Regions from separate parts of the Streptomyces niveiscabiei genome, predicted to be linked through region 1. Evidence: riboswitches for the same ligand, from Rfam matches in the RefSeq annotation. Region 1 holds a riboswitch; the other holds the start of a gene.
What was found. Region 1 has a riboswitch for glycine ahead of gcvP (aminomethyl-transferring glycine dehydrogenase). Riboswitches for the same ligand answer to the same signal wherever they lie in the genome.

Region 1 (15,126 bases):
GCGCTCGTCGTGGAACTCGGGCGCTTCGGGATCGAGCCGCGGCACCTTCGGGTGATGAAGGCGGCGGCGGATCGCGAGGCCGGGCTCGTCGACCAGGTCGTCGCCCCGCTGAAGCTCCACCGCAACCCGCAGACGCGGGCCCTCGCCCAGGCCCGTACCAAGGAGCTCGCCTCTCTCACGGTCCGGCTGCACTCCGCGCTGGTGCAGACCGCGCTCGGGGTGCGGCTGCCCTGACACGGGCGTTCGCCCTGGGCGGATCGGCCGTCCAGCAGGGGCCCGACTACCCAAACGTCCCGGGCACGGCCTAGGGTTGCTGTGTGAACGAGCTCGATGTCGTAGGTGTCCGGGTCGAAATGCCCTCCAACCAACCGATCGTGCTCCTGCGCGAAGTGGGAGGCGACCGCTACCTCCCCATCTGGATCGGACCGGGGGAGGCGACCGCGATCGCCTTCGCCCAGCAGGGCATGGCCCCCGCCCGGCCGCTCACCCACGACCTGTTCAAGGACGTGCTGGAGGCCGTCGGCCAGGAGCTGACCGAAGTGCGCATCACCGACCTCAGGGAAGGCGTCTTCTACGCCGAGCTGGTCTTCGCCAGCGGTGTCGAGGTCAGCGCTCGCCCGTCCGACGCCATAGCGCTCGCCCTGCGCACCGGCACGCCGATCTACGGCAGCGACACGGTGCTCGACGACGCGGGCATCGCCATCCCGGACGAGCAGGAGGACGAGGTGGAGAAGTTCCGCGAGTTCCTCGACCAGATCTCGCCCGAGGACTTCGGCACCAGCAACCAGTGACGCGCGCGCCGGACACCCGTCGGTGACGATGGCGTCTCGGTTCGGCAATTGCCAGCGGCCAGTGAGAGCGTCCTACGGCATCGTCTCAGCGCATTCGGCTAGCCTTTCCCCGCGGTGGGGCACGGGAAACCACTCCCAGGGTGATTATCACTCGGCGTGCCGAGTGTGGCGATCGTTGACGCACCCCAGGTGACTGCCTACCGTCGAGAAGGCAGGTCAAGGACGGAGGTCGGCGTGAGAAGCAGCGGCGACGGTACGGCTGGGGGTGCCCCCGGACGAGGGTTCGGGGGAAATGGCCCGTACCGGCTTCACGGCAGCGCGGCCGATCACGCTCCTCAGCGCCCGGCGGCCGTGCCGAGCAGCAGCAAGGGGGCGGCGGCGATGGCGTCCGAGGAGATCGGCTACCGAGGTCCGACGGCGTGTGCCGCCGCCGGCATCACCTACCGGCAACTGGACTACTGGGCGCGCACCGGGCTCGTCGAGCCCAGCGTGCGGCCCGCCCACGGGTCGGGCACCCAGCGCCTCTACAGCTTCCGGGACGTCGTCGTCCTGAAGATCGTGAAGCGCTTCCTCGACACCGGCGTGTCCCTCCAGAACATCCGCGGCGCGGTGCTGCATCTGAAGGAACAGGGCTTCCGCGACCTGGAGCGCATGACCCTCATGAGCGACGGCGCGACGGTGTACGAGTGCACCTCGCCGGACGAGGTCCACGCGCTGCTCCAGGGCGGCCAGGGCGTCTTCGGGATCGCCGTCGGCGTGGTCTGGCGGGACGTGGAGGGCGCGCTGTCGCAGCTGCACGGCGAGCGCGTCGACACCGGCGAGACCCTGGTCGGGCACAACCCGGCGGACGAGCTGGCGCGGCGGCGGCACAAGGCGGTCTGAGGGCGCTCTCGGGCGCGTGTTCGGGCCCGTTGTCAGTGGCGTGGTGCAGCATCGGAGATGTGAGAAACGCGCCGACCGTCCTGCACCTCGACATGGACGCCTTCTACGCCTCGGTGGAGCAGGCGGCCAAGCCGAGTCTGCGCGGGAAGGCGGTCGTCGTCGGCGGGCTCGGGCCGCGCGGGGTGGTGGCGACCGCGTCGTACGAGGCCCGGGTGTTCGGGGTGCACTCGGCGATGCCCATGGCGCAGGCGCGCAGGCTCGCGCCCAACGCGGCGTACCTCGTGCCGCGGTTCGGGGTCTACCGGGCGATCAGCGAGCAGGTGATGGGGCTGCTGCGGGCGCTGTCGCCGCTGGTGGAGCCGCTCAGCCTGGACGAGGCGTTCGTGGACCTGGAGGCCGAGGGGGCGGCCTGGGACAGCGCGTCGGCGCGGGAGGCGGGCAGCAGGCTGCGGGCGGACATACGGGCCGTCACGGGGCTCACGGGGTCGGTGGGGCTCGCCGCGTCCAAGATGGTCGCGAAGATCGCCTCCGAGCGGGCCAAGCCGGACGGCCTGGTGCTCATCGAGCCGGGCACGGAACGCGCGCTGCTCGGGCCGATGCCGGTGCGGACGCTGCCCGGGGTCGGCCCGGCCACCGGCGACCATCTGCGCCGGGCCGGGATCACCACGGTCGACGAGATCGCGGAGGCCGGCGAGGACGAACTCGTCCGGCTGCTCGGCAAGGCGCACGGCCAGGGGCTGTACGCGATGGCGCTCGCGCGCGACGACCGGGCGGTGGTCGCCGAGCGGGAGACCAAGTCGGTGTCCGTGGAGGACACGTACGACGTGGACATCCACGACCGGCTGCGGGTCGGGTTCGAGGTGCGGCGGCTCGCGGACCGGTGCGTGCGGCGGCTGCGGGAGGCCCGGCTGTCGGGGCGGACCATCGTCCTGAAGGTGCGGCGGTACGACTTCTCGACGCTGACCCGCTCCGAGACCCTGCGCGGGCCCACCGACGATCCGGCGGTCGTGCGTGAGGCCGCGGCGCGGCTGCTGGAGTCCGTGGACACCACCGGCGGGGTGCGGCTGCTCGGGGTCGGGGTGTCGGGGCTCGCCGACTTCACGCAGGAGGACCTGTTCGCGCAGGCCGCGGAGGAGGTGCGGGATGAGGAGGAGGTGCCGGAGACACCGGGGGAGGCGGTGGCCGAGGCGGTGCCTGTCGAGCATCGGTGGCGGCCGGGGCAGGATGTGCGGCACGCCGGGTACGGGCAGGGGTGGGTGCAGGGGAGCGGGGTGGGGCGGGTGACCGTGCGGTTCGAGACGCCGGGGGACGTGGTGCCGGGGCGGGTGCGGACGTTCCGGGTCGACGATCCCGAGTTGGAGCAGGCGGAGGCGTTGCCGCTGGTGGCGGGGGGTGCTTGTGCGCAGGGGGCTTAGGGGGCGCGCGGTTTTGGGCCCTAGGCGGGCGGGTCGTCGCCGGCGATCGTGCCGAAGTCGCGGTCCTCGGGTGGGGTGGGGGCGACCGTGTCCATGCCGTAGTGGTGGTAGAGCTGGAGTTCCTGGGCGGGGGAGAGGTGGCGGCCCACGCCGAAGTCGGGGGCGTCCTTGATCAGGGCCCGGTCGTAGGGGACGCGCAGGGTGCCCTCGACGAGTTCGCTGGTCTCCAGGGGGACGAAGGCGTCGCGGGTGAACAGGCCCGTCCTTATCGCGGCCCACTCCGGGACGCCGGTCGCGTCGTCGAGGTAGACCTCGTCGATCGTGCCGATCTTCGCGCCGTGCCGGTCGTACGCCTTGCGGCCGATCAGGTTGCGCGGATCGATGTCGGTCTGCACGGGCCCTCCACTGGTCGCGGGGCGGCCGAAGCCTTCGTAAGGACTACGAAAGAGCACTTCGGGCCCGGTGGCCACTCGAAGGCTGGGGCGTTGACCTCGCTGGTAAGGTGAAAGTGGCTGTCGACCCTGTGCGGGAGAGTCCTCCGGAACCCTCGGAGGCGCCGAAGGAGCAACTCCTCCCCGGAATCTCTCAGGCTCACGTACCGCATGGGCGAGGTCACTCTGGAAAGCAGGGCGGGTGTCGACGGCGTCCGCTCTCACCGACGGTGAAAGCCGGGCGCTCGCGGGCGGCCGGTGAAGCTCTCAGGTCGAGATGACAGAGGGGGAGGCCGTTCGGGCACCCCGCAGCCGTGGTGCCACCGAAGGTCGTCTCGGCCAGGAGGCCCCCTCATGACCCCTCCCCGTATCCCGCTCAGCGTCCTGGAACAGGGCATTCCCTTCGAACAGCGCCATATCGGGCCCGACCGCGAGGCCCAGGCCAAGATGCTCGCGCAGGTCGGGTACGGCTCGCTGGACGAGCTGACCGCCGCCGCCGTACCGGACGCGATCAAGAACGTCGCCGCGCTGGACCTGCCGGGTGCGCGGACCGAGGCCCAGGTGCTCGCCGAACTGCGGGAACTGGCCGGGCGCAACCAGGTGCTCGGGTCGATGATCGGGCTCGGGTACTACGGGACGTTCACGCCGCCCGTCATCCTGCGGAACGTGATGGAGAACCCCGCCTGGTACACCGCGTACACGCCGTACCAGCCGGAGATCTCTCAAGGGCGCCTCGAAGCGCTGCTGAACTTCCAGACGATGGTCGCGGACCTGACCGGGCTGCCGACGTCCGGGGCCTCGCTGCTGGACGAGGGGACGGCCGCCGCCGAGGCGATGGCGCTGTCGCTGCGGATGGGGAAGAACAAGAAGGGGCTCTTCCTCGTCGACGCGGACGCCTTCCCGCAGACCGTCGCCGTCCTGCGGACGCGGGCCGAACCGGCCGGCGTCGAGGTCGTCGTCGCCGACCTCGGTGACGGGATCCCGGCCGAGGTCGCAGGCCGGGAGATCAACGGGGTGCTGATCCAGTACCCCGGCGCCTCCGGCGTCGTACGGGACATCAAGCCGCTCGTCGAGCAGGCGCACGAGGTGGGGGCGCTCGTCACCGTCGCCGCCGATCTGCTGGCGCTGACCCTGCTGACCTCGCCCGGGGAACTCGGGGCGGACATCGCCGTCGGGACCACACAGCGGTTCGGGGTGCCGATGGGGTTCGGGGGGCCGCACGCCGGATACATGGCCGTGCACGAGAAGTTCGCGCGGAGCCTGCCCGGGCGGCTCGTCGGGGTGTCCGTCGACGCGGACGGCAACCGGGCGTACCGGCTGGCGCTCCAGACGCGCGAGCAGCACATCCGGCGGGAGAAGGCGACCAGCAACATCTGCACGGCGCAGGTGCTGCTCGCCGTCATGGCCGGGATGTACGCCGTCTACCACGGGCCCGACGGGCTGCGGCAGATCGCCTGGAAGACGCACCGGTACGCCACCGTCCTCGCCGAGGGGCTGCGGGCCGGGGGTGTCGAGGTCGTCCACGGGGCCTTCTTCGACACGGTGTCGGCGCGGGTGCCCGGCGGTGCGGCCCGGGTCGTCGAGGCCGCTCGGGACGGCGGGGTGAATCTGCGGCTCGTCGACGCGGACCACGTGTCCGTCGCCTGTGACGAGACCACGACGCGGGAGCAACTCGCCGTCGTGTGGGGGGCGTTCGGGGTTTCCGGGGATGTCGACTCGCTGGACTCTTCGGCCCGGGAAGGGCTGGGCGACGAGGTGCTGCGGCGGGACGAGGTGCTGACGCATCCCGTGTTCCATCAGCACCGGTCCGAGACCGCCATGCTGCGGTACCTGCGGCGGCTTGCCGATCGGGACTACGCGCTCGACCGGGGGATGATCCCGCTCGGGTCCTGCACGATGAAGCTCAACGCGACGACCGAGATGGAGCCGGTCACCTGGCCCGAGTTCGGGCAGCTGCACCCCTTCGCGCCGGTCGAGCAGGCCGAGGGGTACCTCACGCTCATCCGGGAGCTGGAGGAGCGGCTCGCCGAGGTCACCGGGTACGACAAGGTGTCCCTCCAGCCCAACGCCGGGTCGCAGGGGGAGTTGGCGGGGCTGCTCGCCGTACGCGCCTATCACCGGGCCAACGGGGATCTTCAGCGGACCGTGTGTCTCATTCCGTCGTCCGCCCATGGGACCAATGCGGCTAGTGCCGTGATGGCCGGGATGAAGGTCGTCGTCGTCAAGACCTCCGAGGACGGGGAGGTCGACGTCGAGGATCTGCGGGGGAAGATCGGGCAGTACCGGGATGAGCTCGCGGTGCTGATGATCACGTACCCGTCCACGCACGGGGTGTTCGAGGAGCATGTCGGGGAGATCTGCGGGCTTGTCCATGAGGCCGGTGGGCAGGTCTATGTCGACGGGGCCAATCTGAATGCGCTGGTCGGGCTTGCCAAGCCCGGGCATTTCGGTGGGGACGTCTCCCATCTGAATCTGCACAAGACGTTCTGTATTCCTCATGGTGGGGGTGGGCCTGGGGTGGGGCCTGTGGCTGTGCGGGCTCATCTCGCGCCTTATCTGCCGAATCATCCTTTGCAGAGTGAGGCCGGGCCCGCTACCGGGGTCGGGCCTGTTTCCGCTGCGCCCTGGGGGTCTGCCGGGATTCTTCCCATTTCCTGGGCCTATGTGCGGCTCATGGGTGGGGAAGGGCTGAAGCGGGCCACCCAAGTCGCCGTGTTGTCCGCGAATTACATCGCCAAGCGGCTTGAGCCTCACTATCCCGTGCTCTACACCGGGCCCGGGGGGCTGGTCGCGCACGAGTGCATCATCGATCTGCGGCCCCTGACCAAGGCGACCGGGGTGAGCGTCGACGATGTCGCCAAGCGGCTCATCGACTACGGGTTCCATGCGCCGACCATGTCGTTCCCCGTTGCGGGGACGCTGATGATCGAGCCCACGGAGTCGGAGGATCTGGCCGAGCTGGATCGGTTCTGTGCGGCGATGATCGCTATTCGGGGGGAGATCGAGAAGGTGGGGGCCGGGGAGTGGGCGGCGGATGACAATCCGCTGCGGAATGCTCCGCATACCGCTGCCGCGTTGAGCGGGGAGTGGGCTCACTCCTATACGCGGGAAGAGGCCGTGTTCCCCGGTGGGGGGTCCGTTTCCGAGAAGTACTGGCCTCCTGTTCGGCGGATCGATCAGGCTTATGGGGATCGGAACCTCGTGTGTTCCTGCCCTCCGCTCGAGTCTTATCAGTAGGGGTTCCGCTACGCCGGGTACGCGTGTGTCTGGGCCGCCTTCAAGGAGGCCCAGATGTCCGTGCCCGGGTGGAGGCCCAGGTCTGCCGCCGCCGCTGTGGTGAGGTCCGCCGTCAAGGGGAGGTCGCCTTTCAGGTCGGCGCGGATCTGGTCGCCGTGGGATTCCAGGCCCGCGACCTGGCAGTGCCAGAGGTTGCGGGCGCTGGTGTTTTCGGGGCGGGTTCGGTGGAGGGTCACCGCGGACGGGGGGAACGCGACGAATGCGGGGCCCTTCAGGTGTTCCGACGTGGTGATTTGTTGGCCTGTGGGGAGGGTTACCGTCGTGCCTTCCGCCTTGCCCTTGTAGAGGTTCAGGCCCACCAGCTGCGCTATGTAGTCCGTGCGGGGGTGGCGGGCTATGTCTGCGGGGGTGCCCTCCTGGACTATCGATCCCTGTTCTATGACCACCAGGCGGTCTGCCAGGACCATCGCGTCCAGGGGGTCGTGGGTGACGATGACCGCTACCGCTTCGAAGTCTGCTAGGTGGTGGCGGAGTTGGGCTCTCACGTCCAGGCGGGTTCTTGCGTCCAGGGCTGCCAGGGGTTCGTCCAGGAGCAGTAGGCGGGGGTTTGTCGCCAGGGCTCTTGCGAGTGCTACGCGTTGGGCCTGGCCGCCTGAGAGGTTTCGGGGTTTTGTGGTGGCGTGGTTTTCCAGGCCCATACGGGTCAGCCACTCTTTTGCTCGGGTCCGGGATTCGGATTTTGTGGCGCCCTGGCATCTGGGGCCGAAGGCTATGTTGTCCAGGGCTGTGAGGTGGGGGAAGAGGAGGTAGTCCTGGAAGACGACTCCTACCGGGCGGGATTCGGGGGGTGTGTTCTCCAGGGGGTGGCCGTCCAGGTGGAGGTGGCCTGAGGTCAGGGGGAGCAGGCCCGCCAGTGCTCTGAGGGCGGTGGTTTTACCGGCGCCGTTGGGGCCCAGGAGGGCTAGGACTTCGCCGGGGGTGGCTTTGAGCGTGATGTTCAGGTGGAAGGTCGGGGGGTGGGTTACTACGAGGTGGGTGTGCAGGCCGGGGTGGGTGGTCATGGGGGTCCTGGGGTTGGTTTTCCCGCCCGCCCACCCGTGCGGGTTTGGTTGTCGGGTGCGGGTGGTTCTTGTGGGGGGAGCTGTTGAGTGGCGGCTGCGGGGAGGGTGGGTTCGGGTGGGGTGGGGGTGGGTTTTTGTTGAGGGTCGGGTGCGGGTTTGTTGTGGCTGGTCGCGCAGTTCCCCGCGCCCCTGGGGTGGGAGTGGGGGCTGTGGGTTGGGATGTGAGGTGGGTGGGGCTGGCGTGCTCGTGAGGTGGTAGCCGTTTGTTGGTGGGGTTCCGCGCCTTTTGAGGGGGTGGGACTTTGTGGCGGGAGCCGCATGTTCAGGGTTTTTTGCGTTCAGGTTGTTGTCAGCCAGTTTTCTCTCAGGGCCGCCAGGACCGCTATGGAGACGGTCAGGAGGACCAGGCTCAGGGCCATTGCTGATTCCGGGTTGCTTTGCAGGGCCAAGTAGACCGCCAGGGGCATTGTCTGGGTTTTTCCTGGGAAATTGCCTGCGAAGGTGATCGTGGCGCCGAATTCGCCCAGTGCTCTTGCCCAGGCCAGGACCGCTCCTGCGGCTATGCCGGGGGCGATGAGGGGGAGGGTTATTCTGCGGAATGCTGTGAAGCGGGTTGCTCCCAGGGTGGCCGCTGCTTCTTCGTAGCGGGGGTCCGCTGCTCTTAGGGTGCCTTCTACGCTGATCACAAGGAACGGCATGGCTACGAATGCCTCGGCTATCACCACGCCTGTTGTCGTGAAGGGGAGGGTGATGCCGAACCAGCGGTCCAGCCATTGGCCCGCTATGCCGTTTCGGCCCAGGGCCATGAGGAGGGCCACGCCTCCTACCACCGGGGGGAGGACCAGGGGGAGGGTTACCAGGGCTCGCAGGAGCGCTCTGCCTCTGAAGTCCGTTCTTGCCAGGAGCCAGGCCAGGGGGACGCCTATGACCAGGCTTACCGCTGTGGCCGCCGTGGCGCAGAAGAGGGAGAGGCGGAGGGCCTCCCAGACCTCGGGGGTGGTGAGGAGGGAAGGGAGGCTGTTCCAGGGGGCGCGGATCAGGAGGGCCAGGAGGGGGAGCAGGAGGAAGGCGACTCCGAGGAGGGCCGGGAGCAGGAGGGGGAGGGGGACGGGCCTGCGGAGTCTTGCGGGGCGGGGCTTCGGCGCCGGCACTGTGCGTTCTCCCTCGGGGCGTTCGGGCGGGTCACGGCTGGAGGAAACCCGCCTCCGTCAGTATCTTCCGGCCCTCCGGGGACTGCACGAGGGCGATGAACTCCTTGGCCGCCGCCGCGTTGGGGGCGTCCTTGAGGAGGGTGATCGGGTAGTCGTTCACGGCCTGGGAGGACTCGGGGAAGTCGATGCCCTGGACCTTGGTGCCGGCGGCGTGGACGTCGGTCTTGTAGACGAGGGCCGCGTCCGCCTCCTTGAGCTCGACCTTCGTGAGCGCGGACTTGACGTCCTGCTCGTACGACACGGGCGTGACCTCGACCCCCGTCGCGGTGAGGATCTTGTCGGCCGCTGCGCCGCAGGGCACCGTCCTGTCGCACAGGACGACCTTGAGGCCGGGCCTGGTGAGGTCCTTGAGGCCGGTGACCTTGTCGGGGTTGCCCGGCAGGGTGGCGATCTCCAGCTGGTTGCGGACGAAGGTGACCGGCGTCGTGGCGTTGTCCTTCTTGCCGGTGACGATGGCCATGGTCTTGGCGCTGGCCGCGGCGAACACGTCGGCGGGGGCGCCGCCGGTGATGCTCGCGGCGAGGCTGTCGCTGCCGGCGAAGCTGAAGGTGACCTTCGTACCGGGGTGGGCCTTCTCGAACTGTTCGCCGAGCGCGGTGAACGTCTCCTTGAGGGAGGCGGCGGCGAAGACGGTGACCGTGCCGGAGACCTTGCCGGAGGCGGACGGGGGCGTGCCGGGGGCCGGCGTGGAGTCCGAGGAGCACGCGCTCAGCGTCAGCAGCGCGGCGACCCCCGCGCCGGTCACCTGGAGCAGCCGGCGGGGGCGGGGCGCGGGACGGGTCATCACGGGTACTCCTCGGAGACGGATCGGCTGACGGCCGGGATGATGATACTGCCGCATCTGCGAGGTGTAAGTCTCTCTTCGTGCCGCATGAGCTGGGCGGGTGCGTGATTCGGATGGTATCTGCGGTGGGTTACGTCCGGTCGATGTGGACGTTCGTCGACTTCACCCGGGCCGTCGCCTCCATGCCCACTTCGAGGCCCAGTTCCTCCACCGCTTCCCGGGTGAGCAGCGAGACCAGTCGGTGCGGGCCCGCCTGGATCTCGACCTGGGCGGCGACGTCGCCGAGCTTCACGGCCGTGACGATGCCGGGGAAGGCGTTGCGGACGGACGTGTGCGAGGGGGTCTCGTCGCCGTCGGAGCGGGCCAGCTCGACGGAGAACGCGGCCAGGTCGGTGCCGTCGACGAGGCGCCGGCCCGCGTCGTTGCGGTGGGTGGTGAAGCGGCCCGCGTCCGCCCAGCGGCGTGCGGTGTCGGGGCTGACGCCCAGGAGGCGGGCGGCCTGGCCGATGGTGTAGGAGTGCATGCGGTCACGATAGGTCGCCGTACGACGCTCCTGAGCTGGTACGGCGACCCCGGCCCAGGCTGAGCCGCGTACGGATCTCAGCCCGTGTGGACCCTCGGCCTGCGGGCGCGGTCCGGTTCTGCCTCGCGGAGGACCTCGCGGGTCACCGGGGCCACCTCGCCCTGGCCGAAGAGGAAGAAGCGCAGGAAGTTGGTGAAGGGGCCGCCCTCGGTCCACTCGAAGTAGATGTGCGGGGTGCAGCCGGTGGAGTCGCGGATGTGCAGGAGGAGGGCCGCGAGGGCGTTGGGGATGGAGGAGTGCTCCAGGGTCAGGACGCGGTAGCGGCCGTGCAGGACCTCGCCCCGTACGGTGAGGCTCGCCTCGAACTCGGAGGGGTCGGTGACGGTGACCTCGACGAAGACGTAGTCCTCCTGGCCGGGGATGTCGTTGTCCTCGCGGATCTGCTCGATCTTCTCGCGGTACTCGGCGACGTCGCGCCGGTCGGGCTCGTTGGCGATCAGGCGGATCTTGCGGCTCGCCATGTCCCGTACGAAACGTTCCGCCATCGGGTCGAGGGTGACGCTCGTGACGCGCAGCTCGAAGGCGCGGGCGAGGCGGGAGAGCAGGGAGACGAGGATGATGCCGGCGATGAAGCAGGCGCCGATCTTGACGCCGTCGGGGCGTTCGATGACGTTGGCGACCGTCGTGTAGAGGAAGACGGCGGCGATGACGCCGAAGCCGATGGTCCAGTTGCGCTGGCCCGCCTTGTGCGCGGCGATGGTCACGGCGATCGCCGCCGAGCTGATGAGGACGAGCACGCCGGTGGCGTACGCGCCGCCCTGCGCGTCGACGTCGGCGTCGAAGATCCAGGTCACCAGGAAGGCGATCAGCGTGAACACGATGACCATGGGGCGCACGGCGCGGGCCCAGTGCGGGGCCATGCCGTACCGGGGCAGGTAGCGCGGCATCAGGTTGAGCAGGCCCGCCATCGCGGAGGCGCCGGCGAACCAGAGGATGGCGATCGTCGACACGTCGTACACCGTGCCGAAGGCGCTGCCGAGGTAGTCGTGGGCGAGGTAGGCGAGCGCGCGGCCGTTGGCCTCGCCGCCGGTCTTGAACTCCTTCTCGGGGATGAGGAGGGTGGTGATGAAGCTGGTGGCGATGAGGAAGCCGCTCATGATGAGGGCGGCGGTGGTGAGGAGCTTCTTGGTGTCGCGGATGCGGCCCGCGGGGCGTTCCTCGGTGTCGTCCGGGTCGCCCTTGACGTTCGGCATGACGGCGACGCCGGTCTCGAAGCCGGAGAGGCCGAGGGCGAGCTTGGGGAAGACGATCAGGGCGACGCCGATCATCGCAAAAACGTTTCCGTGCTCGGTGGTGAGCGCGTTGGACCAGTCGGTGACCACATGGCCGGCGGTGATGACGTGCCACAGTCCGACGGCCACGACCACGACGTTCAGCGTGAGGTAGGCGCCGACCAGGACGACCGCGACCCCGATCGCCTCCAGGAACCCCTTGAGGAAGACCGCGCCGAGCAGCGCGACCAGGACCAGGGTGATCAGCATCTGCTTGCCGTGCAGGGCGCTGGTGAGGTGCGGGTTCTCCACCAGGTGGGTCGAGGCGTCGGCGGCGGAGAGGGTGATCGTGATGAGGAAGTCGGTCGCGGCGAAGCCCAGCAGGGTGAGGACGAACAGCTTGCCCTGCCAGAAGGAGAGCAGGCGCTCCAGCATCGCGATCGAGCCCTCGCCGTGCGGGCTCTCCTCGGCGACCCTGCGGTAGACGGGGAGCGCGCCCGCGAGGGTGACGATCACGAGGACGATCGTCGCGACCGGGGAGAGGAGACCTGCGGCGAGGGCGGCGATACCGGGCTGGTAGCCGAGGGTGGAGAAGTAGTCGACGCCGGTGAGGCACATGACGCGGTACCAGGGCTGGCCGCGGTGGACCTCGGGCTTCCGCTCGCTCTCGCCCCGGTCCCCCTCGGCCGCCTTGCCCTTGCCCATGTCGGACAGGCCCTCCAGCATCCAGGCCCTGAGGCGGCTGGGTGCTGGTCGTTCGGTCGTGGCCATCGGCGGTGCTCCAGGTGTGCGGCTCGGGCGCGGCTGCGGCCATCACGCGGACGGCGGCTACAGCGTAAGCAGAGAGTGACACGCGGGCCTGGGGTTCGGGGGGTGGGGGGCGTCAAGCTTGCGTTAAGACTGGCCTGGTCGGGGTGGGTGTGAGGCCGTGGAGGTGGACTGGGCCGTACGGGGGAGTGGACACCCAGTGTCATGGTCGGCGGAGGCTGCGATTTCGTAATGTTCGCCGTTCGAGCCGAATGTTTCGAACCGTCTTGGGGTGGATTCCGTGTAACGGGCTGGGGAGCGTTCTCCAACTGGCCTTCGAATTGACCGTGTTCAAGGGGTTGCCTCCGCTCGGAGGCTGTCTCTAGGGTGCGGCAGCAGCGAAGCTTTCTGGATCTGCTACGAAACTTTCGATCAATCGAGGAGAGCACAATGGGCGACCCGGCACTCTCCCGCCGAGGCTTCCTGGGGGCCTCCGCCGCGGCCGGTCTGGGCGTGACGGCGCTGAGCGGCTGCGGCGGCGACTCGGACGGGGGATCGTCCGGGGGCACGACCACCGTCGAGTGGTGGAACATCTCCACGACCCAGCCCGCCAAGGACGTCTGGGCGGCTCTGGCCAAGAAGTTCGAGAGCCAGAACCCGGGCGTCAAGATCAAGATCGTCCAGCTGGAGAACGACGCCTACAAATCCAAGATGACGGCGCAGACCGCCTCCGGCAAGCTCCCCGACATCTTCCACACCTGGGGCGGCGGCGTCCTCAAGCAGCAGGTCGACGCCGGGCTCGTCGAGGACCTCACCGACCGCACCAAGCCCTGGTCCGACGGCCTGCTGCCGGTCGCGAAGGCGCCGTACCTCATCGACGACAAGGTGTACGGCATCCCGTTCGACATCGGCATGATCGGGTTCTGGTACAACAAGGCGCTCTTCAAGAAGGCCGGGATCGCCGCGCCGCCCACCACCTGGTCCGGATTCCTCGACGCCGTACGGAAGCTGAAGGCATCCGGGGTCACCCCGCTCGCGCTCGCCGGCAAGGAGAGCTGGACCGGGATGTACTACTGGGCGTACCTCGCGATGCGTACGGCCGGGCTCGACGCCCTCCAGAAGGCCGACTCCGACAAGGACTTCACCGGCGACGGGTTCGTACAGGCCGGGCAGCACCTCCAGGAGCTGATCGACCTCCAGCCGTTCCAGAAGGGGTTCCTCGGGGCCGCCTACTCCACCCCGACCGGGCAGGCCGCGGCCGTCGGCAACGCCAAGGCGGCGATGGAGCTGATGGGCCAGTGGGCGCCCACCGTCGAGGCCGACGCGGGCAAGGGCATCGGCGCCGGCCTCGGGTTCTTCCCCTTCCCCGCGGTCGACGGCGGCAAGGGCGCGATCACCGAGGTGTTCGGCGGGGGCGGCGGCCACGCGCTGCGCAAGGGCGCGCCCCAGGCGGCCGTGGACTTCCTGAAGTTCTTCGCCTCCGAGGCCACCGACATCGAACTCGTCTCCAAGACCGGGGCGTTGCCGGTCGTGCCCGCCGCCGAGTCCGCGCTCAAGGACCCCAACCTCTCCGCCGTACAAGCCCAGTTGAAGGCCGCCACCGGGTTCCAGCTCTACCTCGACCAGGCCTACGCGCCCGCCGTCGGGCAGCAGGTCAACGACAGCGTGGCCGGGCTCATCGCCGGGTCCAAGTCGCCGAAGCAGGTCACCGAGGCGATCACGAAGACCGCCAAGGAAGAGCAGTGACCTCGACGTTCGTCGAGGAGGAGCGGGGTACGGCGGTGAAGGAGCCGCCCGTCTCCCGGCGTGCGCGCTCCCGGCGGCGGATCGCGCACTGGTTCACCGCCTTCGCGTTCCAGGTGCCCGCGCTCGTGCTGTTCGGCGTGCTGGTGCTGCTGCCGATGCTGTTCGCCGTGTACGCGTCCTTCTTCCGCTGGGGCGGGTTCGGGTGGCCCTCCGAGGCCATCGGGTTCGACAACTACACGCGGCTGCTCCAGGACTCCGTGTTCATCGGGGACCTGGGGCGCGGCGCCGTGATCATCGGGCTCTCCATCGTCGTCCAGCTGCCGTTCGCGCTCGCCCTCGCCGTCGCGCTCAACCAGAAACTGCGCGGGCGGGCCGTCTACCGGATGCTGTTCTTCGCGCCGTACATCCTCTCCGAGGCGATCACCGGCATCCTCTTCAGCATGCTGTTCGCGCCCGACGACGGGTTCGCGGACCAACTCCTCGGCCGGATCGGGCTGGACGGGCTCGGCGGGGAGTGGTTCTCCGATCCCTCGACCGTGCTCGCGACGCTCTTCCTCGTCATGACCTGGAAGTACTTCGGCTTCCACATGATGCTCTACCTCGCCGGACTCCAGTCCATCCCGGCCGAGTTGAAGGAGGCCGCGCTCATCGACGGCGCCGGGCCCTGGCAGCGGTTCCGCTCCATCACGCTGCCGCTGCTCGCGCCGACCCTCAGGATCAGCGTGTTCCTGTCGGTGATCGGTGCGATCCAGCTCTTCGACCTGGTGTGGGTGACCACCGGCGGCGGGCCCGACCACCACTCCGAGACCATGGCCGTGTCGCTGTTCCAGTACGGCTTCAAGCGCTACCAGGTCGGCTACGCCAGCGCGATCAGCGTCGCGATGTTCGTCATCAGTCTCGTCTTCGCCCTCGTCTACCAGCGCTACGTCCTGCGCCGGGACCTGGAGGGGGCCACCACGACCATGCGAGGAGGCGGCGCGTGAAGAGGCGCTGGCGCAGTCTGCCGTTGCACGTCGTCCTGGTCATG
Region 2 (15,126 bases), on a different contig from region 1:
CGCCATCTCGGTGCCGTTCGCCGCACAGAGCGCCGCACCGGCCCTCGCGTACAAGGGAGTCGGCTACGGCGTCCGCTCCGAACAGGTCGACGGGAACGACGCCGTCGCCCTGATCGCCGTACTGCGCAAGGCCGTTGAGAGCGCACGTGCCGGAGGCGGGCCCTGGCTGGTCGAGGCGCACACCTACCGCATGGCCGCGCACACCAGCGCCGACGACCCCTCCCGCTACCGGTCCGCCGAGGAGGCCGAGGCGTGGCGGGACCGGGACCCTGTCGAGCGGCTGGAGTCGTGGCTGATGGAGCGTCAACTCCTCACGCCGGACGAGGTGGTGGAGATCGCCGCCGAGGCGGAGGCGTACGCGGCCGACGTGCGCGTACGGCTCGCCGAGGACCCGGTGGTCGACCCGCGCGGCCTCCTCGACCACGTCTTCGGTACGCCCACCCCTCAACTCGTCGAACAGCGCGCCGTGTTGGAGGGCTGCTGAGATGACCGCCACGACCATGGCCAAGGCCCTCAACACCGCCCTGCGGGACGCCCTGCGCGCCGACGAACGCGTTCTTGTGTTCGGCGAGGACGTCGGGCGGCTCGGCGGCGTCTTCCGCGTCACCGACGGGCTCACCGCCGACTTCGGTGAACACCGCTGCTTCGACACGCCCGTTGCCGAGTCCGGGATCGTCGGGCTCGCCGTCGGGCTCGCCATGGCCGGGTTCCGGCCGGTCGTGGAGATGCAGTTCGACGCGTTCGCCTACCCGGCGTTCGAGCAGATCGCCTCCCACGTCGCCAAACTCCGCAACCGGACGCGCGGGGCGCTCTCCCTGCCGATCGTCCTGCGCGTCCCGTACGGGGGCGGCATCGGCGGGGTCGAGCATCACAGCGACTCCAGCGAGGCGTACTACGCCCACACCGCCGGGCTCAAGGTCGTCACCCCGGCCACCGTCGGCGACGCGTACTCCCTCCTGCGCGAGGCCATCGACGACCCCGACCCCGTCGTCCTCCTCGAACCCAAACGGCACTACTGGACCAAGGAGGACGTCGAACTCCCGCTGCGCGCCGAGCCGTTCGGCACCGCCGCCGTCCGCCGCGCCGGGAGCGACGTCACGCTCGTCGCGTACGGGCCCGCCGTCGCCGTCGCCCTCGCCGCCGCCGAGGAGGCCGCCGAGGAGGGGCTGGACGTCGAGGTGCTCGACCTGCGGACGGTCGTTCCCCTCGATGACGCCGGGCTCGTCAACTCCGTACGGCGGACCGGGCGTTGCGTCGTCGTCCACGAGGCGCAGGGGTTCGCCGGGGTGGGCGCGGAGATCGTCGCCCGCGTCCAGGAGAGGTGCTTCGACGCGTTGCGGGCGCCCGTGCTGCGGGTCACCGGGCTGGACGTGCCGTATCCGCCGCCGCTGCTCGAACACGCCCATCTGCCCGACGCCGCGCGGGTGTTGGCGGCGCTCCGGCGCGTCCACCCCGAGCCGGTGCGCCGCCCCGAACGCACCTTCCGCCTGCCCGACGTGGGGGAGGGGCTCACCGAGGCCGAGGTCGTCGAATGGCTGGTCCGCGTCGGGGACCGGGTCACCCACGACCAGCCTCTCGTCGAGGTCGAGACGGCCAAGTCCCTCGTGTCACTGCCCAGTCCGTACGCCGGGGTGGTGACCGCGCTGCACTCCGCCGCCGGCGCGGCGGTCGAGGTGGGGGCACCGCTCGTGTCGGTCGCCGAGGCCCCGCCCACGCAGCAGCCCCCGAGGCCCGACAGCACCCCCGCACCCCCGCCCGCCGCCAACAGGCCCACCACGGACGCCGGTTCGGGCGCGGTCCTCACGGGCTACGGCACGGGCCGCACCCCGAAGACCACAGCGGTCGCCGCGCAGAACGCCGGGATCACCCCGGACACCCCTGCCCTGACGTCGGAAACCCCAAGCTTCACCCCGGCCCCCGAAACCCCCCGCCTCACCCCGAACACCCCCTCCCGCACCCCCCTCAACCGCGCCACCGCCGACAAGTTCCTCCGCGCCCAGCGCGACACCCCCGCCGTCACCATCTGGGCCGACACCGACGCGACCCGCATCCTGGCCCGTAAGCAGTCCGAAGGGGTCGGCCTCCTCGCCCTCTTGGCCGAGGCAGCCGTCAAGGCCCTGGAGAAATACCCCGAGTTCAACTCACGGATCGACCCCGACCGGGGTGAACTGATCCAACTCCCGCACATCAACCTGGCGTTCGCGGCCCAAACCCCCAACGGCCTCGCGGCCCCGGTGGCGAGGAACGCCGGCACCCTCCCCCTGAAGGACCTCGCCGCGGAACTCACCCGCCTGACAGCCCTGGCCCGCACGGACACCCTGCCCCCCGACCACCTCACGGGCGGCACCTTCACCCTCAACAACTACGGCCCCCTGGGCGTCGACGGCGCGACCCCCCTCCTCAACCACCCCCAGACGGCGATGCTCGGCGCCGGCCGCCTCACGGACCGCCCCTGGGCGGTGAACGGCGAAGTCACCGTCCGCACGACCCTCCCCCTCTCCCTCACCTTCGACCACCGCACATGCGACGGCGCGACAGCGGCAGCCTTCCTCCACCACACCATCAGCACACTCACACAGGGATAGAACCGCCCCTCCCGAGACCACCCCCCAGACCACCCCCCGCCGGACCCCTGCGCGAGCCCCCGGCCTGCCCCTCCCGAGACCCCCCGCCGGACCCCTGCACGAGCCCCCCAGCCCGCCGCCCAAAGCCCCCTCAGCACTCGATGATGTTCACCGCCAGCCCACCCCGAGCCGTCTCCTTGTACTTCACGCTCATGTCCGCCCCCGTCTCCTTCATCGTCTTGATGACCTTGTCCAGAGACACCTTGTGCGACCCGTCCCCCCGCATCGCCATCTTCGCCGCGGTCACCGCCTTCACCGCGGCCATCCCGTTCCGCTCGATGCACGGGATCTGCACGAGCCCGCCCACGGGATCGCAGGTGAGCCCGAGATTGTGCTCCATGCCGATCTCGGCGGCGTTCTCGACCTGCTCAGGAGACCCGCCGAGGACCTCGGCCAGCGCCCCCGCGGCCATGGAGCACGCGGACCCGACCTCCCCCTGACACCCCACCTCGGCCCCGGAGATGGACGCGTTCTCCTTGAACAGCATCCCGATCGCCCCGGCGGCGAGGAGGAAGCGGACGACGCCGTCCTCGTCCGCGCCGGGCACGAAGTCGATGTAGTAGTGCAGGACGGCGGGGATGATCCCGGCGGCGCCGTTCGTGGGCGCGGTGACGACCCGCCCGCCCGCCGCGTTCTCCTCGTTCACGGCCATGGCGTACAGCGTGATCCACTCCATGGCGCGGGCCAACGGATCGCCCTCGGCGCGGAGTTGACGGGCCGTCACGGCGGCGCGGCGGCGGACGCGCAGGCCCCCGGGGAGGATGCCCTCCCGCGACATGCCCCGCGATACGCACGCCTGCATGACCCGCCAGATCTCCAGCAGCCCGGCGCGGATCTCGTCCTCGGTGCGCCAGGCCCGCTCGTTCTCCAGCATCAGGGAGGAGATGGAGAGCCCCGTCTCCTTCGTCAGACGCAGGAGTTCGTCGCCGGTACGGAACGGATACTTCAGCGCCGTGTCGTCCAGCTTGATGCGGTCCGCGCCGACCGCCTCCTCGTCGACGACGAACCCGCCGCCCACGGAGTAGTAGGTCCGCGTGAGGATCTCGGCGCCGGAGGCGTCGTACGCCCAGAGGGTCATCCCGTTCGCGTGGTACGGAAGCGCCTTGCGGCGGTGCAGGATCAGATCGTCGTCGAAGGAGAACGCGATCTCCCGCTCGCCCAGCAGCCGCAGCGAACCGGTGGACTTGATGGCCTCGACCCGCTCGTCGGCGCCCTCGACGTCGACCGTGCGCGGCGAGTTGCCCTCCAGGCCGAGGAGTACGGCCTTCGGCGTGCCGTGCCCGTGCCCGGTCGCCCCCAGCGACCCGTACAGCTCCGTCCGCACGGACGCGACCGACCCGAGCACCCCCTCGCTCCGCAGCCGCCGCGCGAACATCCGCGCCGCCCGCATCGGACCGACCGTGTGCGAACTCGAAGGACCGATACCGACCGAGAACAGGTCGAACACGGAGATGGCCACGGGGACTCCAACCAGAAAGGACGCGGACACACGACACCGGATGCCACGCCGGGGACTACGAACACGGGCGGGGCGGCCCCAAGGACCCACCCCACCCAGGCGGAGGAGGCCCGAGGACCCACCCCCACCCCGGCGGAGGAGGCCCGAAGACCCACCCGCCCCGGCGGGACCGGCCCCGAGGCCCGCCCCGCCCGGACGGAAGCGGCCCCGAAGACCCACCCCCGCCCGACCGGCCGACCGGCCTACTTGCTCAGCGCCGGATACAGCGGACGCCGGTCCGCCAGCGCCTTCACCCGGATCCGCAGCGCCTCCGCGTCGTACACCGGCTTCAGCGCCTGCGCGATGACGTCCGCGACCTCGGTGAAGTCCTCGGCCGTGAAGCCACGGGTCGCGAGCGCGGGCGTCCCGATGCGCAGCCCGGACGTCACCATCGGCGGACGCGGGTCGTTGGGGACGGCGTTGCGGTTGACGGTGATGCCGACCTCGTGGAGCCGGTCCTCGGCCTGCTGCCCGTCGAGCGCGGACTCCCGCAGGTCGACGAGGATCAGGTGGACGTCGGTCCCACCGGACAGGACGTTCACCCCGGCCTGACGGGCGTCCTCGGCGGTGAGCCGCGAGGCGAGGATCCGCGCCCCCTCCACCGTACGCCGCTGCCGCTCCTTGAACTCCTCGGAGGCGGCGACCTTGAACGACACGGCCTTCGCGGCGATGACGTGCTCCAGCGGACCCCCCTGGAACCCGGGGAACACCGAGGAGTTGAGCTTCTTGGCGAACGACGACTTCGCGAGGATGATCCCCCCGCGCGGCCCGCCCAGCGTCTTGTGCGTCGTGGACGTCACCACATCCGCGTACGGCACCGGGTTGGCGTGCAGCCCCGCCGCGACGAGCCCGGCGAAGTGCGCCATGTCGACCCACAGGTACGCCCCGACCTCGTCGGCGATCCGCCGGAACTCCGCGAAGTCCAGCTCACGCGGGTAGGCGGACCACCCGGCGATGATCACCTTCGGCCGGTGCTCGCGCGCGAGCCGCTCCAGCTCCTCCATGTCGACGAGCCCGGTCTCGGGGGACACGTGGTAGGCGACGACATCGAACTGCTTGCCGGAGAAGTTGAGCCGCATCCCGTGCGTGAGGTGCCCGCCGTGCGCGAGGTCGAGCCCGAGGATCGTGTCCCCGGGCTGGGCCAGCGCGAAGAGAGCGGCCTGGTTGGCGGAGGCGCCGGAGTGCGGCTGGACGTTCGCGTACTCCGCCCCGAACAGCTCCTTCACCCGGTCGATGGCGATCTGCTCGGCGACGTCGACGTGCTCGCACCCGCCGTAGTAGCGCCGCCCCGGGTACCCCTCGGCGTACTTGTTGGTCAGGACGGACCCCTGCGCCTCCATGACGGCCAGCGGAGCGAAGTTCTCCGAGGCGATCATCTCCAGCGTCGACTGCTGCCGCCCGAGCTCGGCGTCGACGGCGGCGGCGATCTCCGGGTCCAACTCGTGCAGGGACGTGTTCAGGACAGACATGCGTACGACTCCTCAGCCGGCGGTGTAGGCGGTGTACTCGTCGGCGGACAGCAGGTCGTCCGGCTCGTCGGCGACGCGCACCTTGAAGAGCCAACCGCCCGTGAACGGCTCGGAGTTGACCAGCGACGGGTCCTCCGTGACGCTCTCGTTGACCTCGGTGATCTCGCCGTCGACCGGCGCGTACAGCTCGCTCACCGACTTCGTCGACTCCAGCTCGCCGCAGGACTCGCCCGCGGTCACGGCGGTGCCGACCGCCGGGAGCTCGACGAAGACGACGTCACCGAGGGCGTTCGCCGCGTGCTCGGTGATCCCGACCGTCGCGACGCCGTCCTCGGCGGGCGAGATCCACTCGTGTTCCTTGCTGTAGCGCAGGTTCTGGGGGTTGCTCATGGCCTGAATTCTCCTGTACGCGGGGGAGTGCTGATGAATAGGGGACTGCGGGAGGGTTACTTCGCGCGCTGGTAGAACGGCAGAGCCACGACCTCGTACGCCTCGTGGCTCCCCCGGATGTCGACGCCGACCCCGGCCGTCCCCGGCGCCGCGTGCGCCGCGTCGACGTACGCCATCGCGATCGGCCTGCCCAGCGTCGGGGAGGGGGCGCCGGAGGTCACCTCGCCGATGACGGCGCCGCCCGCGACGACGTCGTACCCGGCACGCGGTACGCGCCGGCCCTCGGCGATCAGCCCGACCAGGACCCGGGGCGGCTTGCGCTCGGCGAGCGCGGCGGCCTCGGCGAGGGCCTCGCGCCCCACGAAGTCACCGTCCTTGCCGAACTTCACCACGCGCCCGAGCCCGGCATCGAAGGGCGTCAGGGCCGTCGACAGCTCGTGCCCGTACAGCGGCATGCCCGCTTCGAGGCGCAGCGTGTCCCGGCAGGACAGACCGCAGGGCACGACATCAGCGGAGGCGGCCAGCGCCTCCCACAGCGCCACCGCGTCCGACGGCGCCACGAACAGCTCGAACCCGTCCTCCCCGGTGTACCCGGTGCGCGCGATCAGCGCCGGCACCCCGGCGACCGTCCCGGGCAGCCCGGCGTAATACTTCAGACCTACGAGATCGGCGTCCGTCAGCGCCCCGACGATCCCCGCGGCCTTGGGCCCCTGCACGGCGATCAGCGCGTACGCGTCCCGGTCGTCGCGCACGAGAGCGTCGAACCCGGCGGCCCGCTCGGTCAGCGCGTCCAGCACGACCTGCGCGTTCGAGGCGTTCGCGACGACCATGAACTCGGTCTCGGCGAGCCGGTAGACGATCAGGTCGTCCAGGATGCCGCCGTCGGCCCGGCAGATCATCGTGTAGCGGGCCCGGCCCACCCCGACCGCCGCGAGGTCGCCGACCAGCGCGTAGTTCAGCAGGGCCGCGGCCTGCGGCCCGGTGACGGTGATCTCGCCCATGTGCGAGAGGTCGAAGAGCCCCGCGCGCGTGCGGACGGCGGTGTGCTCCTCGCGCTCCGAGCCGTAGCGCAGCGGCATGTCCCAGCCCGCGAAGTCGGTCATGGTCGCGCCGAGCGAGCGGTGCAGGGCATCGAGCGCGGTACGGCGCGGTACGGCGGAACTGCTGGTCATCGGGCGTTCGTCTCCCAGGTGCGACGGGGTGGGGCAAGGGCTTCCCGTCCAGGAACGAGAAGATCCTCCCCATCTGTCATCGGAACCTGAGAGGTTCGCCGTGACCCTCGCGGGGAACACGGCTTGCACCTTGGGTGGGACCGCCGGGGCGGCCCGCTTTTCAGATGTGCCTCGCCCACGCGGTAACGGTGCCTGAGAGATTCAAGGGAGGGACTTGCTCCTTCGGCGCCCCAGCGGGACAGCGAGCCGGGGACTCTCCCGCGCGGATTCGAACGGCCGGTATGCAGTTGGCGCGGCCATCATCGCACGCCACCCCGGTCGTGCGGCAGGGCCAGATCTGTAACCGGGCTGTGGCAGGAGGCGCACCAAATCGCGAGACAGATTCCATTACCTTCTCTTTACTGTCTATGGGGAGACCCGTATCTGACGGGACTGCTCCAAGGGGAGGACGATCAACGGTGAACAGGACCACGGCGTACGCGACGGCGCTGCCCGCCCAGCCGGCGGCCCCCGCGCGGGAGAGCCGCGCCGGGCACCCCGCGCCGGTCGTCCGCGACCTGCGCGACCGCGCCGGACACAGCCCGCACGCCCTCCTCTTCGGCCCCCGCGACCTCGTCGTCGTCACGGGCCTGCCCGGCAGCGGCAAGTCCACGCTGATGCGCCGCGCGGTCCACGGCACCCGCGTCGACTCCCAGGACACCCGGGACCGCTGGGACGCCCGTACGCCCTCCTGGCTGCCGTACGCCGCCTACCGCCCCCTCGTCCGCCTCGCCCACTACGCGGGCCTGTGGCGCGCCCTGCGCTCCGGCGAGGGCGTCGTGGTCCACGACTGCGGCACCCAGTCCTGGGTGCGGGGCTGGCTCGCCCGCGACGCCCGCCGCCGCGGCGGCACCCTCCACCTCCTCCTGCTGGACGTCACCCCGGACACGGCCCTTGAGGGCCAGCGCGAACGGGGCCGGGGCGTCTCCCGGTACGCGTTCCTGCGCCACCGCCACGCGGCGTCCCGCCTGATCGGCTCGGTGGAGCGGGGCGGCCTGCCCGACGGCTGCGGCGCGGCCATCCTGCTGGACCGGGAGGCGGCGGACGCGCTGCGGAGGATCGCGTTCACCCGGGGCTGAACCGGCCCGCCCCGGTACGCCTTTAAGCTTTTCCTCCTCGACAGCGGTTCCCAGCAGGCGGTAGACAGCGATGGACTTCCCGACCGACTTCCCGGTCCCCGCACACCCCCACTCCCACGGCGGCTGGCCGGGGAACGAACTGGAGGAGGTGCTCTCCGCCTCCCTGGGGGTGCCGTCCGCGGGCGGCCGGATCATCGAGGTCCTCGCGCGCAGCTTCGTCTGGATCCCGCTGCCCAACGGCGGCGGCCCCCGCACCGGCCCCCTCGACCTGCCCACGATCGACATCGCCGGCCAGGTGTACGTCCCCGTCTTCACCTCCGAGGAACAGTTCCGCCAGGTCACCGGCGCGCACATGTCGTACACGATCGCCCCGGCGGCCGAGTTCGCCAAGGGCCTCCCCCCGCAGGTCGGCATCGCCCTGAACCCCGACGGCGTCGTAGGCGTCCCGCTCCCGCCGCAGGCGGTCGCCGACCTCTGCCGGGCGGGCCGCACCCCCCTCGACGGCACCGCCTCCGGCGCCCGGGTCCGCCTCTTCGAGCCGGACTGGCAGGACGACCCGGTGGACTTCCTCGCGGAGGCGTCCAAGGAGTTCGAGGCGACGGGCGTCGTCCTGACGGCCCGCCGCTGCCTGGCGGCGATCGAGACCGCGGAACCGGTCATGTTCGTCGGGGTCGAACTCACCCACTGGGACGGCGAGTCCGGCGAACGGCCGCTGGACGCGCTGGGCAGGGCGCTGGGCCGGGTCCCGGTGCGGTGGGGCGTGAACCTGATCCTCCTGGACGTGGCGCAGGACCCGGTGGGGGAGTGGCTGAAGCTGAACGTCCGGCCCTTCTACTCCCGCACCACCTAGAAACCCGCCCCTCACCTGTCGTACACCCAACCGGCGAACCCCCCGTAGGCGCTTAAGCTTGACCCCGACGCAGGGCAACGGGCATCCACGGGGCAACTTTTACGAAGGGTCGGTAAAGACGTGAGCGTGAGCGGCACCGCTGCGGCCGGCCAGGTCGAGCACATGCTGCGCCAGGTCACGCCTGGCCGCTACGACGCCTACGAGGCACTCCTGCGCGCGCTCTCGACCCCCACCACCGGCCAGGTCTGGATGCTGCTGTGGCACGGCCAGTCCGGCTCCCCGGACGCCCAGTACGGCTCGATGGAGGTGGACGGCCACGCGTACGCGCCCTGCGTGACGTCCGCCCAGGAGCTGTCCGCGAGCGGCTGGAACCGTTCGTACGAGGTGGTGGACGGCCTCGACGCGGCCCGCACCCTGTACCCGGACCGCCACGGCCTGTGGCTGAACCCGCACGCCCCGGGCGGCGGCGTGGGCGTCCCCTGGGCCGACCTGCGCCGCATCGCGACGGGCCTGGACCGCCAGCCCCCCGGCCCGCTGCGCCTGTCGGACCCGGCGGTGGAGATCCCGCACTTCTACGCCCTCCTCGGCCAGAACGCCCACCGCACCCCCGCGATCAGGGCGCTGCGCCGCGCCTGGGTCCAGCCGGCCCTGGGCCAGCCGTACCTGTCGATCGGCCTGGACGTGTACGACACGTCGCCGCAGTCGGTGGACGCGGTGCGCGCGATGATGCAGCAGTCGATCGGCGCCGTCCCCGACGGCCTGCCCGTCTCCACGGTCGCGATGACCGACGAGTACGACCCGGTCGTCCTGTGGATGCGGGCCAACGCCCGCCCGTTCTACGACCGCGAGGCGCACGCCCCGGCGCAGCAGCCGCCGGCTCCCCAGTCCCCGCGGTCCCCGGCGGCCGGCTACGGCTACCCGGCGACGCCTGGCGCGTACTGATCGCCCCCGCCGTCTCCTGACGCTCCGTCATCTCAGGAAACCCACTCGTTACACCGACCCGTGTTCATCTCCGCGCGTAGAGCGAACCGGTACGTGTCAGTATGGCCGTATTGATCAACTTGCCCTCGTCCGAGGGTCGTTACCCACTGTTCGGATAACGGAAGCCTTCGGTCGGCATCACGGTTGTGCATACTTTCGCCGCCACATCTGGCGCGTGATCGCGAGCGCATTGAAGACTCGCCTCCCATAAGACGCGAGTAAGGCCGGTCACCACCGGCGGGAAGGGTCAGTGCACTGTGACCGCACCGATCGAGACCACCGGGTCGGAGGCCGGAGCACAGCCGGAAGCCGTGCTCGCCGGGGCCAACCAGAGCCAGATCGAAGGGCGTTCACTCACCCAGATCGCCTGGACCCGGTTCAAGCGCGACAAGCTGGCCGTGGCCGGCGGCATCGTCGTCGTCCTGCTCGTCCTCATGGCGATCCTCGCCAAACCCATCGAGGCCGTCTTCGGCCTCGACCCGAACAAGTTCAACCAGGACCTCATCGACCCGGCGATGCAGGCGCCCATCGGCGGCTGGGGCGGCATGAGCTGGGACCACCCGCTCGGCGTCGACCCGCAGTACGGCCGCGACATGCTCGCCCGCATCATCGACGGGTCCTGGGTCTCCCTGCTCGTCGCGGGCGGCGCCACGCTGCTGTCGGTCGTCATCGGCACCGTCCTCGGTGTCGTCGCCGGCTACTACGGCGGCTGGGTCGACTCGGTCATCAGCCGGCTGATGGACACCTTCCTCGCCTTCCCGCTGCTGCTCTTCGCCATCGCCATCTCGGCCTCCGTCCAGGACGGCTTCTTCGGCCTGAACGGGCTCCCGCTGCGGATCTGCGTCCTGATCTTCGTCATCGGCTTCTTCAGCTGGCCGTACATCGGGCGCATCGTGCGCGCCCAGACGATGACCCTGCGCAAACGCGAGTTCGTCGAAGCCGCGCACAGCCTCGGCGCGCGCGGTCCGTACGTCCTCTTCCGGGAACTCCTCCCGAACCTCGTCGCACCGATCCTCGTCTACTCGACGCTGATCATCCCGACGAACATCCTCTTCGAGGCCAGCCTCAGCTTCCTCGGGGTCGGTATCGCACCCCCGCAGGCTTCCTGGGGCGGGATGCTCAGCAACGCCGTGGATCTCTACACAGCGGATCCGCAGTACATGTTCGTGCCCGGACTGGCGATCTTCATCACCGTCCTGGCGTTCAACCTGCTGGGTGACGGGCTGCGCGACGCACTCGACCCTCGCAGCAAGTGATCCACAACGACCGAGGGGGATTTCCTCAGGTGAAGACGAGAAGAGTGACCGCCGCGATCGCGTCGGTCCTGGCGATCTCGCTGGGCGCTTCCGCCTGCGGCGGCGACAGCGACAGCGGCGGCGGCTCCGCCAAGGGGAAGAAGGACGAGGGGTTGACGTCCATCGTCAACGTCTCGAACAAGAAGGGGGGCACCCTCAGCTTCGAGCACTCGGACGTCGCGGACTCCCTGGACCCCGGCAACACGTACTACGGCTGGGTGCAGAACTTCTCCCGCCTGTACGGCCGTACGCTCACGACGTTCAAGCCGGCCGCCGGCAAGGACGGCCTGACCGTCGTCCCCGACCTGGCCGAGTCGCTGGGCCAGCCCAGCCCCGACGCCAAGACGTGGACGTACAAGCTGCGCGCCGGCGTCAAGTTCCAGGACGGGACCCCGGTCACGTCCAAGGACGTCAAGTACGCCATCGAGCGCTCCAACTTCGCGCCCGAGGTGCTCTCCAACGGGCCGACGTACTTCAAGTCCTACCTGGTCGGCGGCGACAAGTACCAGGGCCCGTACAAGGACAAGAACCCGAACGGCCTCGCGTCCATCGAGACGCCGGACGCGCAGACCATCGTGTTCAAGCTGAAGCAGCCGTTCGCGGACTTCGACTACCTGGCGACCTTCTCGCAGACGGCCCCCATCCCGGCCGCGAAGGACGACGGCGCCAAGTACGTCCAGCACATGGTGTCCTCGGGCCCCTACCAGTTCCAGTCCTACGAGGAGGGCCGCAGCGCCACCCTCGTGCGCAACCCGCAGTGGGACCCGAAGACGGACCCGATCCGCAAGGCCCTGCCGGACAAGATCACCATCAAGTTCAAGGTGAACCCGGTCACGATCGACAACGACCTGATCTCCGACCGGGTCACCGTCGACGCGGCGGGCGCCGGCGTCCAGGCCGCCACCCAGCCGAAGGTCCTCAAGGGCAAGCTCGCCAACCAGACGGACAGCTCGTACGCCGGCGCCACGCAGTACATCGCGCTGAACCAGAACGTCGAGCCGTTCAACAACATCAACTGCCGCAAGGCCGTGCAGTACGCCGTCGACAAGCAGTCCATCCTGGACGCGGCCGGCGGCACCCCGAAGGGTGACATCGCCACCACGCTGCTGCCCCCGTCGGTCAACGGCTACACCAAGTTCGACACCTACCCGTCGGCCGGCAGCCGGGGCGACGCGGCCAAGGTCAAGGAATTCCTCACCGCGTGCGGCAAGCCCAACGGCTTCAACACGATCCTGACCGCCCGCTCCGACCGTCCCGCCGAGGTCGCGCAGGCCACCGCCGTCCAGGCGTCGCTCAAGAAGTACGGCATCAACGTCGAGATCCGGCAGTTCCCGGCCGGCAAGTACTTCTCGAACTTCGCCGGTGTCCCGTCCTACGTCCACCAGCAGAAGCTCGGCATGCTGTCCATGGCGTGGGGCTCCGACTGGCCGACCGGCTTCGGCTTCCTCGACCAGATCGTCAACGGCTCCGCCATCAAGCCCTCGGGCGGCAACAACCTGATGGAGCTGAACGACCCGAAGATCAACGCGGCCCTCGCCTCGACGATCGCCAACACCGACGCCGCCGCCCGCACCAAGGGCTGGGGCGACATCGACAAGATGGTCATGGACACCGCCACGGTCGTCCCGACCCTCTACCGCAAGAACTTGCTCTTCCGGCCTGCGTCCGCGACGAACGTCACGGTCACCCAGGCGTACCTGGGCATGTACGACTACCTGCTGATGAGCTCCTCGAAGTAGTAGCCGCAAAGCAGGCCGGAATCTTCTCGAAAGGCAGGTGAAGGTTCCGGGTGGCGGGGCCGGACACGCTCCGACCCCGCCGCCCGGAGCCGGACAGCTGTGGCTGCGTACATCATCCGGCGCGTATTCGGCGCCCTGGTACTGCTGCTGGTGGTCAGCGCAGTCACCTTCGCGATCTTCTTCCTGGTACCCCGGCTCGGCGGCCAGACCGCCGACCAGCTCGCCACGCAGTACGTCGGCAAGGACGCCAACCCCGACTCCGTGGCCGCGATCAAGAAGAACCTGGGCTTCGACCAGCCCATCTACACCCAGTACTGGCACTTCATCAAGGCGCTGTTCGTCGGCGCCGACTACAAGTTCGGCCCGGACGCCACCCGCTGCGACGCGCCCTGCTTCGGCTACTCCTTCAAGAGCCACGTCGAGGTCTGGCCGCAGCTCACCGAGCGCATCCCGGTCTCCTTCTCCCTCGCCGTCGGCGCCGCCGTGATCTGGCTGATCTTCGGTGTCACCACCGGCGTCATCTCCGCGCTGCGCAAGGGCACGCCCGTCGACCGCATCTCGATGTTCATCGCGCTCGCCGGCGTCTCCCTGCCGATCTTCTTCACCGGCCAGATCCTCAGCGCCCTGTTCGTGTACGAGGTCCCCATCTGGGACTCCATCGAGTACATCCCGTTCACCCAGAACCCGGCGGAATGGGCCTGGCACCTCCTGCTGCCCTGGATCAGCCTCGCGTTCCTGTTCTCCGCGCTCTATGCCCGTCTCACCCGGGCGGGGATGCTGGAGACCATGGGCGAGGACTACATCCGCACGGCCCGTGCCAAGGGCCTCAAGGAGACGACGGTCGTCACCAAGCACGGCCTGCGCGCCGCGCTCACCCCGATCGTCACCATCTTCGGCATGGACTTCGGCACGCTGGTCGGCACGGCCGTCCTGACCGAGACGGTGTTCTCCCTCCAGGGCATCGGCGCCTACTCGGTCCAGTCGATCCGGGACAACGACCTGCCCATCGTCATGGGCGTCACCCTGGTCGCCGCGTTCTTCATCGTCTTCTGCAACCTCGTCGTCGACCTGGTGTACGCAGCCATCGACCCCCGGGTGAGGTACTCGTGAGCAAGCCCTCCACTTCCGCGCCGGGCGAGCCCGTCGCCGACGCCCCCGACGACGCGTTCCTCTCCGTCCGCGATCTGAAGATCCACTTCAAGACGGACGACGGCCTCGTCAAGTCCGTCGACGGCGTCAGCTTCGACGTACGGCGCGGACGCACCCTCGGCATCGTCGGTGAGTCCGGCTCCGGCAAGTCCGTCACCTCGCTCGGCCTCATGGGCCTGCACCGCTCCGCCCGCAACGCCAGCGTCAGCGGCGAGGTCTGGCTCGACGGGCAGGAGCTGATCGGCGCCCACAACGACGAGGTGCGCCGGCTGCGCGGCCGGAAGATGGCCATGATCTTCCAGGACCCGCTGTCCGCGATGCACCCGTACTACACGATCGGGCAGCAGATCGTGGAGGCGTACCGGGTCCACAACGAGGTCACCAAGAAGGAGGCCCGCAAGCGCGCCGTCGAGATGCTCGACCGGGTCGGCATCCCCGAGCCCGACAAGCGCGTCGACGGCTACCCGCACGAGTTCTCCGGCGGTATGCGCCAGCGCGCCATGATCGCCATGGCCCTGGTCAACAACCCCGAGCTGCTCATCGCGGACGAGCCCACCACCGCGCTCGACGTGACCGTCCAGGCGCAGATCCTGGACCTGATCCGCGACCTTCAGAAGGAGTTCGGCTCCGCGGTCATCATGATCACGCACGACCTCGGCGTCGTCGCCGAGATGGCCGACGACCTGCTCGTCATGTACGGCGGCCGGTGCGTCGAACGCGGGCCCGCCGAGGACGTGTTCGCGGAACCCCGGCACCCGTACACCTGGGGCCTGCTGGGCTCGATGCCCCGCCTCGACCGCGAGGACATGGACCGGCTCATCCCCATCAAGGGCGCCCCGCC

Region 2: linked by a shared signal. The riboswitch ahead of gcvT (glycine cleavage system aminomethyltransferase GcvT) and the one ahead of gcvP (aminomethyl-transferring glycine dehydrogenase) in region 1 are both predicted to bind glycine.

The regions. Positions count from the first base shown of each region.
Region 1 covers NZ_JARAYJ010000002.1:7,096-22,221, forward strand. The annotation lists gene ftsR (transcriptional regulator FtsR) at 1-234, shown strand, start outside; gene PV682_RS02230 (bifunctional nuclease family protein) at 318-791, shown strand; gene PV682_RS02235 (MerR family transcriptional regulator) at 1,026-1,673, shown strand; gene PV682_RS02240 (DNA polymerase IV) at 1,733-3,088, shown strand; gene PV682_RS02245 (PRC-barrel domain-containing protein) at 3,109-3,483, opposite strand; glycine riboswitch at 3,605-3,699, shown strand; glycine riboswitch at 3,700-3,813, shown strand; gene gcvP (aminomethyl-transferring glycine dehydrogenase) at 3,874-6,756, shown strand; gene PV682_RS02255 (ABC transporter ATP-binding protein) at 6,765-7,817, opposite strand; gene modB (molybdate ABC transporter permease subunit) at 8,156-8,968, opposite strand; gene modA (molybdate ABC transporter substrate-binding protein) at 9,000-9,812, opposite strand; gene PV682_RS02270 (TOBE domain-containing protein) at 9,943-10,335, opposite strand; gene PV682_RS02275 (APC family permease) at 10,413-12,377, opposite strand; gene PV682_RS02280 (extracellular solute-binding protein) at 12,804-14,099, shown strand; gene PV682_RS02285 (carbohydrate ABC transporter permease) at 14,096-15,082, shown strand; gene PV682_RS02290 (carbohydrate ABC transporter permease) at 15,124-15,126, shown strand, end outside.
Region 2 covers NZ_JARAYJ010000010.1:165,168-180,293, reverse strand. The annotation lists gene PV682_RS16860 (thiamine pyrophosphate-dependent enzyme) at 1-484, shown strand, start outside; gene PV682_RS44340 (2-oxo acid dehydrogenase subunit E2) at 486-2,585, shown strand; gene PV682_RS16845 (L-serine ammonia-lyase) at 2,716-4,083, opposite strand; gene glyA (serine hydroxymethyltransferase) at 4,326-5,591, opposite strand; gene gcvH (glycine cleavage system protein GcvH) at 5,604-5,981, opposite strand; gene gcvT (glycine cleavage system aminomethyltransferase GcvT) at 6,038-7,153, opposite strand; glycine riboswitch at 7,217-7,323, opposite strand; glycine riboswitch at 7,324-7,424, opposite strand; gene PV682_RS16825 (AAA family ATPase) at 7,612-8,271, shown strand; gene PV682_RS16820 (enhanced serine sensitivity protein SseB) at 8,342-9,121, shown strand; gene PV682_RS16815 (enhanced serine sensitivity protein SseB C-terminal domain-containing protein) at 9,242-10,063, shown strand; gene PV682_RS16810 (ABC transporter permease) at 10,360-11,358, shown strand; gene PV682_RS16805 (ABC transporter substrate-binding protein) at 11,388-13,136, shown strand; gene PV682_RS16800 (ABC transporter permease) at 13,236-14,246, shown strand; gene PV682_RS16795 (ABC transporter ATP-binding protein) at 14,243-15,126, shown strand, end outside.